2 regions of the Guptibacillus sedimenti genome follow, and region 1 is predicted to be linked to the other one. Evidence: a T-box and tRNA genes for the amino acid it is inferred to sense, from the RefSeq annotation. Region 1 holds a T-box; the other holds one or more tRNA genes.
What was found. A T-box is a leader RNA that pairs with one kind of tRNA and senses whether it is charged. The one in region 1 lies ahead of pheS (phenylalanine--tRNA ligase subunit alpha), so its partner is inferred to be a tRNA-Phe.
Positions count from the first base shown of each region.

Region 2: it has a tRNA-Phe gene. The T-box ahead of pheS (phenylalanine--tRNA ligase subunit alpha) is inferred to sense a tRNA for this amino acid. The anticodon was not compared.

Region 1 is NZ_JAQQWV010000001.1:1,188,393-1,192,814, forward strand. It holds gene sspI (small acid-soluble spore protein SspI) at 13-219, opposite strand; gene PQ578_RS05775 (TrmH family RNA methyltransferase) at 358-1,110, shown strand; T-box leader at 1,165-1,390, shown strand; gene pheS (phenylalanine--tRNA ligase subunit alpha) at 1,456-2,490, shown strand; gene pheT (phenylalanine--tRNA ligase subunit beta) at 2,514-4,422, shown strand, end outside.
Region 2 is NZ_JAQQWV010000001.1:1,443,383-1,447,804, reverse strand. It holds gene PQ578_RS07105 (MFS transporter) at 1-1,232, opposite strand, end outside; gene PQ578_RS07100 (hypothetical protein) at 1,334-1,621, shown strand; gene PQ578_RS07095 (superoxide dismutase) at 1,669-2,280, opposite strand; tRNA gene PQ578_RS07090 (tRNA-Phe) at 2,553-2,628, opposite strand; tRNA gene PQ578_RS07085 (tRNA-Met) at 2,831-2,907, opposite strand; tRNA gene PQ578_RS07080 (tRNA-Ser) at 3,091-3,183, opposite strand; tRNA gene PQ578_RS07075 (tRNA-Ile) at 3,194-3,270, opposite strand; tRNA gene PQ578_RS07070 (tRNA-His) at 3,283-3,358, opposite strand; tRNA gene PQ578_RS07065 (tRNA-Met) at 3,385-3,461, opposite strand; tRNA gene PQ578_RS07060 (tRNA-Asn) at 3,465-3,539, opposite strand; gene PQ578_RS07055 (DUF456 domain-containing protein) at 3,673-4,155, opposite strand; gene PQ578_RS07050 (Na/Pi cotransporter family protein) at 4,276-4,422, opposite strand, start outside.

The sequences.
Region 1 (4,422 bases):
GGATTTTGCTCGTTAATTTACACCCTGAGCCATGTAAGAGAGCATCTGCTCTCGTTCATTTTCAGGTGCTTCTTTCCATAGGATTTCAAAAAGAACACCTAGTCCAGGGAGCATTTTCTCTTCGCCACTTTGGATGGCATCGAGGATCGTCGCTTCAATCTGTTCCTCGTTGTTGCCATTAATATTGGCGAGAATTGCTTTTCGTAAGTTAAGGTCCATGCTTTCCACCTCACCTTTCTCATTCGCTTGTTCGATCAAGCATCATTAGTATGAGCGAATGCAATAAATTTCATGAGTACTATTGGAATCTTCCCATTTAACCCTTTATAATAGAAACATTGAAAACTGAAGGAGAGCATAATGATTATTGAATCCGCAAAAAATCAAAAAGTAAAAGATTGGAAAAAACTCCAAACGCGTAAGGGGAGAGAGAAAGCTCAAAGCTATCTCATTGAAGGACCGCATATCGTTGAAGAGGCGGCGAAGTTTGAAGCGCCAATTATTGAAGTGATTGTAACGGAAGGCAATGATGTATCTATCTATCCGTTTAAAGAACGTCCTGTTGTGTATACTGTAACTGAGAAAGTGATGCAAGAATTAACGGATACCGAAACACCGCAGGGAATCATGGCAGTATGTGAAATGGTGGAACCTCATTTCCCAAGTGCAGGGAGATTCTTGCTCCTTGATGCAATACAAGATCCAGGTAATTTAGGAACAATGATCCGTACAGCGGATAGTGCTGGCTACGACGGCATTCTTCTTGGGCATGGAACAGTAGATGCTTATAATAGTAAAGTACTCCGTTCTACTCAGGGGTCTATCTATCACCTCCCTGTAAAAAAAGCAGATCTTGTAGAAGAAGTGCAAAAGTTCAAAGAGCTTAACATGCCGATCTACGCCACAGAAGTGAGTGGAGGAACTCCTTATGATGATTTAAAAGGACGTTCTCAGTTTGCAGTTATTCTAGGGAATGAAGCAAATGGGGTATCGGAAGAGCTTCAAAAACTTGCTGATGAGAAGATATATATCCCGATTTATGGAAAAGCGGAGTCGCTGAATGTCGCTGTCGCCGCAGGGATTTTGATGTACGGGCTGCTTCCTTCATAATTGCACTTGCAGATGTAGCGTTTTTTTTCTATAATTAAAAGCAACTTATATATAATAAAAACAATGATAGAGAGTAGTAAGCTACCACTGCCTATTTAGGGAGGAAATGCCGTGACTGGAAGCATTTCTATAGGAACGTTGCTGAATTCACTCTGGAGTTGCCGCTTTGTTCGTACGAAAGCGGATCGGTTTACAAGCCGTTATTCTTTGCTTAAGGCCAATAGTGTAAATCTATCGGTGAATTAGGGTGGTACCGCGAAATCAAATCTTCGCCCCTTGCTGGGGAGCGAGGATTTTTTTATTGCCTAAAGGAAGCAACATAAATATGAAGTGGAGGTTGAAATGATGCAAGAACGTTTACAAGCGTTAAAAGAAGAAGCACTGTTAGAAATAAAGAAAGCTTCTTCCATGAAGGAAGTACAGGATATCAAAGTGAAGTTTCTTGGGAAAAAAGGACCGATTACGGAGATTTCCAAAGGGATGGGACAATTGTCAAAAGAAGAGCGTCCTAAAATGGGGCAGCTCGTTAATGAAATACGAACTGCGATTTCAGATCAACTTGAGGAGGAAATTGCTCGTCTCGAAAAAGCAGCCGTAGAAGAAAGATTAAAGAAAGAAACGATCGATGTTTCACTTCCAGGTCGTCCTGTGAAGAGAGGAAACCATCATCCATTAACAAGGGTCATTGAAGAAATCGAGGATTTGTTTCTTGGTATGGGCTTCTCGATTGCAGAGGGACCGGAAGTTGAAACAGACTATTATAATTTTGAAGCGCTAAACCTTCCGAAAGATCATCCGGCTCGTGATATGCAGGATTCCTTCTATATTACTGAAGAAACGCTTTTACGTACGCATACATCACCGATGCAAGCAAGAACAATGGAGAAGTTAAATGGCGAAGGGCCAGTAAAAATTATTGTGCCAGGAAAAGTTTATCGACGTGATACGGATGACGCAACACACTCTCATCAATTTATGCAAATCGAGGGACTAATGGTTGGTGAGAATGTCCGCATGAGTGACTTAAAAGGGGTGCTTCAATCTTTCGCTAAGAAAATGTTCGGAGAAGAGCGAGAAATTCGTCTTCGTCCTAGTTTCTTCCCTTTTACTGAGCCGTCCGTAGAAATGGATATTTCCTGCTTTAATTGTGGTGGGGATGGCTGTTCTGTCTGTAAGGGAACTGGTTGGATTGAAATTCTTGGTGGCGGTATGGTGCACCCTAACGTGCTTCGTATGTCAGGATTTGATCCAGAGAAAGTGACTGGTTTTGCATTTGGAATGGGGCCAGAGCGAATTGCGATGCTAAAGTATGGCATTGATGATATCCGTCATTTCTATACAAATGACAGTAGATTTATTAAACAATTTAACTCACTATAGAACGATTGTTAGGAGGAGAATAAATGCTTGTATCAATGAATTGGCTACAGCAATATGTAGATTTAGATAGTTACTCAGCTGATGAACTGGCAGACCTGATCACAAAAGGTGGTATTGAGGTTGAGACAGTTGAACAGCTTAATAAAGGAATTAGCGGAGTGGTGATTGGTCACGTTCTTGAATGTCAGCAACATCCTGATGCTGACAAACTTAATATTTGTAAAGTTGAGATCGGTGAGGAAGAACCAGTCCAAATTATTTGCGGAGCACCAAATATTGCACAGGGTCAATATGTTGCCGTTGCGAAAGTTGGGGCTGTACTTCCAGGCAATTTCAAAATTAAGAAAGCAAAACTACGTGGAGAAGCTTCTCATGGGATGATTTGCTCGCTACAAGAACTTGGAATCGAAAGTAAATTGGTTTCGAAGGAATATGCTGATGGAATCTTTGTATTTAGTGAAGATGTGACACCTGGGGAAGATGCCCTTGAATATTTAAACCTTCATGATGAAGTTCTTGAGCTGGGTCTTACACCGAACAGAGCGGATGCGATGAACATGATTGGTGTCGCATATGAAGTAGGTGCGGTATTGAATCGTTCGATTGAACTTCCGTCACCAGAGCTTGTTCGCTCAGATGAAGACGTAGAAGGCTATGTGTCAGTTCGTGTAGAAAATGAAGGGGATAATCCTTATTACGGGGCTACCGTTATTAAAGACGTAACGATAAAACCTTCGCCACAGTGGCTTGTGAATCGTCTTGTTTCTGCTGGTATTCGTCCGATTAATAATGTTGTTGATATTACAAACTATGTTCTACTTGAATATGGTCAGCCGCTGCACGCGTTTGATTATGATCGCTTTGGATCAAAGGAAGTCGTTATCCGCCGAGCAACTGAAGGTGAAAAAATTGTCACTCTTGATGATGTGGAACGGTCGCTTTCAAGTGAACACCTTGTCATAACCAATGGGTCAACCCCTGTTGCGGTTGCTGGTGTAATGGGTGGAGCTGACTCTGAAGTGCAAGAGGATACGACAACGATCCTACTTGAAGCCGCTTATTTTAATAGTAAGCTTGTCAGAAAGTCATCGAAAGACCTCGGACTCAGAAGTGATTCAAGTGCTCGTTTCGAAAAAGGAATTGACCGTAATCGCGTTGTTGGCGCAAGCGAACGTGCTGCTCAGCTTATTCAAGAAATTGCTGGAGGCACAGTTCTTAAAGGCATTGCTGAGCAAGGTGCTCGTACAATTGAAGCTCTTGACGTTAGCATTGAAGTAAATCGAATTAATCAAGTTCTAGGAACAGAAATTACTGAAACAGAAGTTGCTGCAATCTTTGAGCGTTTGCAATTCTCTTATCAAAATTTTGGTGGCACGTTTACGGTTCAAGTACCACCACGTCGCCCGGATATTACAATTTCAGAGGATTTAATCGAAGAAGTAGGACGTCTTTACGGATATGATAATGTTCCTGCAACGTTACCTCTTACAGAAAGTACACCTGGTCAGTTGTCAGAATATCAAGGGAAACGCCGCCATGTTCGCCGCACGCTTGAAGGTGCAGGTCTATACCAAACGGTAACGTATTCACTTACTTCACCATCAAAGCGCCATTTCTTCTCTGATGAGTCAGTAGAAGCTGTTCGTCTGGCGATGCCAATGAGTGAAGAAAGAAGTGAACTTAGAACGAGTTTAATCCCTCACCTATTAGAGGTTGCTCAATATAACCGAAACCGTCAGTTAGAAAATATTGCTTTCTATGAAACAGCTTCTGTATTCTTACCAGGTGATGAACTTCCGGTTGAACAAGAACATCTTGCTGGTGTTGTGTCAGGACTATGGCAAGAGCATCTGTGGCAAAAAGAAAAGAAAGCGGCAGATTTCTTTGTTGTAAAGGGAATTCTTGAAGAACTTGCTGTACAATTTGGTGTAG
Region 2 (4,422 bases), 250 kb from region 1:
GACGGTTCTGTCACGGTTGCTGAAGTCGTTTGAAGTTTTCTTACGAATAGGTAAATAAACGTATGTCCCGCTCCAACAATTAATAACAAAATTGGAATACTTTTTTCATCGTTAAACAGCGACACTGTTAGTAGGAATAAAAGGATTGATACAATTCGACCCAGGTTTAAGTAAACCTCTCGAACAACAATATACTCAATACGCATTTCTGCAGCATTCCATGCTTTACCAATGACATCATAAGTTAGTGAAATGTACGGAACAAGAAGTAATGGATATGCAAGCGAGATACAAACACCGTACATTAACAATCGCGCAAATGTTAGGTCTGTTACAAGTAAGAATACCGATGCATAAAGAATCAGCCCCCCATATAAGATTGCTTTTTTTCGAAACCTTGGTTTTATTAGACGGGTCGCCAAGTAATACGCTAAAAAGGACACTGCCGAGTTTACAAGTCCGAATGTACCGATAGCAAGTTCACTTTCCGTCGTTATAAAAACAAGAACGACGATAATAAAAATAAAAGTACCTTCTCTTATCCCTTGAAAAAAATGCGCGTGCAATATATTGAGCCAATCGGCATTCGCTTTTCTTTCTTGGAAAATTCGGGTAAATGAAAAGTTGCCTTTCGCAGATCGCCTTTCAAGAAAGAAACTTAAGATGACGGCTGCAAAAAACAAGGATAGTGAAACTCCAAAAATCACCTTATACCCCGTAAATGCTTCGAGACTGGAAATAATCACACCCGCAAAAATCGGACCAATCATACCTGCAAAAGAAGTTAGTAAGCCGAGAAAACCATTAAAAAAATCCCTCGTTTCTGGCTCAGTAATTTCAAATGTTAACACATTAAACGCTAGCCAATAAAAGCCAAACCCAATTCCAAGTAAGGATCCAAGTAAGACTAATAAATGACTCGCATTTTGACCTAAAGAAAGAACCGTTATATAAAAGAGGGCTAGAAAAATGACGCCTATTCGTAAGACGATCACTCTATCCATTTTCTTCGCCCACCTGCCTGCAAGAATAAAGGTAAGTGGCTGGCTAATAACAGCGGAAAGGTTATATATACCGATATCAGCAAACTCTCCGGATTGCTTCCACAAATACACATTCACAAACGTATTTGAAAGTGCAATGCTCAGGGCATATAAACCACCGATTGTTAGCAATAACAACAGATCTTTTGTTACTTCTATCTCACCAATCATATGTTTTATCACTTTCATTAGAAACTCCCCTTTTTTCATCCACCCTTATTTTGACTTAATTCTTCCTCGTTATGCGGAAGAATCAAAAAGGATAAACTATGTTTGAAAGGGGACTATGTATGTATTACTTTTTATATCGAACAGATTATCTGACTAAACAGCTACGTAACCAACTAATTCAAAGCATTGAAACTGTAGTAAATGAGGATAAATGTTCTTTTTTCATTTCTAAGATGACGCACTATTTCCTTATTAGTTATCGAAATAAAGAAGTGTCAATCACCTTATCTGATCAACAACTACTTGTAGGTTCACCTACCGACTTCGAAAATGGTTGTGATTTCACCGATTATTTAATAAATCATATCCTTTATCAATTAGGACCTATTTATACACTGATTGAATGAGAAATGAAAAGCCCCCAGCAAAGTGCCGAGGGCTAAGATAACCTATTTTATTTAGCTGCTTCGTAACGCTTAGCAACTTCATCCCAATTAACGACATTCCAAAATGCGCTAATGTAATCAGGACGTTTGTTTTGATACTTCAGGTAATAAGCATGCTCCCAAACATCTAATCCAAGGATTGGTGTAACACCTTCCATAACTGGAGTATCCTGGTTAGGGGTGCTTGTTACTTCAAGCTCTCCGCCTTTTACTACAAGCCAAGCCCAGCCTGAGCCAAAGCGACCAGCAGCAGCGTTAGCGAAATCTTCTTTAAAGCTTTCAAAGCTACCAAATTTCTTTTTAAGTGCTTCGCTTAAATCACCTGACGGCTCTCCGCCACCGTTAGGGCTAAGAAGTTGCCAGAAAAGTGAGTGGTTAGCGTGTCCGCCACCATTGTTACGAACAGCAGTGCGAATGCCTTCAGGAAGCGCATCTAGATTGCCAAGAAGTTCTTCAAGGCTTTTTGATGCGTGTTCTTCATGACCTTCGAGTGCACCATTTAGTTTTGTTACGTATGCGTTATGGTGCTTGTCATGGTGGATCTTCATTGTTTCTTCATCGATGTGTGGTTCTAGTGCATTATAGTCGTAAGGTAGTTCTGGTAGTTCAAATTTAGCCATTGTGAATCTCCTCCTCAAATATAATATGTAACTTGCTGTTAGGGCAACGTAAATTGCCACTTAAACATGATGACGTCACAAGTTTACATTAGCAGAATTGTCATGCGTTTTCAAATAATAAACATTTGAATGTCCGCAACACAGGTAAAGTTTCCCCTCATTATATGGAATTAAACATTTTAAATAAAAAAATCACTAATTAACAGTGGGAACTAGTACACTTAAAACATAAAAAAACTCGTCATTAAATGACGAGTGGGATCTTTATTGAGTGGTGGCTCCGGACGGAATCGAACCGCCGACACGAGGATTTTCAGTCCTCTGCTCTACCGACTGAGCTACAGAGCCAAATATGTATATCGTGTATTGTACATTTACTTTTAATAGTAATAACACCTTGTTATGAGTTTAGGTTGCCCCTAGGGGACTCCGATTAAATTTTAGCTTCGAGGTTTAATCGACGTAGTCAGAATTTAAAATTGGTTGCACCAAAGGCACTACCATTAAATTCTTTCGAAGAAGTAAATTCGACGTAGTCAGAATTTAAAATTGGTTGCGGGGGCAGGATTTGAACCTGCGACCTTTGGGTTATGAGCCCAACGAGCTACCGAACTGCTCCACCCCGCGACGATATAAATGTAATAATGCTTAACCTGCTTCAATATGCTGTGCACTGTTTCTTCCTCTACAAGATTAAGCTTCGATGTGTATCCGTCGAAACAACTCGATGTTGGTTCTTGGAAGTAACGCTCGTTGCTCCACCCCGCGACAATTTGAATGTAAGATACTGTGTAACCCATTATAGAAAAATGGAGGAGGAAGAGGGATTCGAACCCCCGCGGGCGACTAAGCCCCTGTCGGTTTTCAAGACCGATCCCTTCAGCCAGACTTGGGTATTCCTCCGATATGCATATGGTGGACCCTGCAGGACTCGAACCTGCGACCGGACGGTTATGAGCCGTCAGCTCTAACCAGCTGAGCTAAGGGTCCTTATGTAAATAGTGGGGCGGCTGATGGGAATTGAACCCACGAATGCCGGAATCACAATCCGGTGCGTTAACCACTTCGCCACAACCGCCATGACTAGTTATACTTTAAATGATATGGTAGCGGCGGAGGGGATCGAACCCCCGACCTCACGGGTATGAACCGTACGCTCTAGCCAGCTGAGCTACACCGCCATATGGCTCCACAGGTAGGATTCGAACCTACGACCGATCGGTTAACAGCCGATAGCTCTACCACTGAGCTACTGTGGAATATCTCTTAACGACAAGAACTAATATACCATATGATCAATTAAAGCGTCAATGCTTTTTGTGAATTAAATTTCATCACTTTGCAAATCAATCATGAAAATACTATATCACTCTTTCATTTCACCATCAAGATCTACAAAACGTAGACCAAAAATACGGTAATCATGATGGCCTGAAGAACCCCTTTCATAACTGCCCCCCCAAGGAAACCAAGTAAAGATCCTACACCAACTTGCACAGACTCTTTAAATGGTTTTCGATGAATCGCTAACTCTGCTACCACCGCTCCAATAAATGGACCAAGAATAATTCCCGCAAATGGAATAATAAACGGGCCGACTAACAAACCGATCGTACTCCCCCAAATCGCCGCTTTAGAGCCTCCATACTTTTTAACACCAAACAAATTACTCGCATAATCTGCTGCAAATAATAAAAGCGTGAGCATTACCTGAATGATCCAGAAAGATAATGTCATTGAACCAAAATCATAAAATATACCGTACAAAATAAAACCAGTATAAATAAATAAGACCGCTGGAATAATTGGGTAAATCAATCCAACAAATGCGATAATAAATGAGGCAACGATTAAAGACCAAAATAAAATATCCATACCTTCTCTCTCCCCTCTAACTGTAATCTATTTTATAGTAAATAGTATTTTCCTTCTATATAATATATAAAATCCCTGTGAAAATAAAAAGAAGCAGAGGCAATCCTCTGCTTCTATCGTTTACTCTTCTCCAATAACGGCTTCTGCGATATTTACCGCATGATCACCAATACGCTCAAGGTTACTGATGATATCAACAAAAACGATTCCAGCACTTCCAGTACATTCACCTTCATTTAGGCGAAGGATATGCTGTTTACGAAGTGT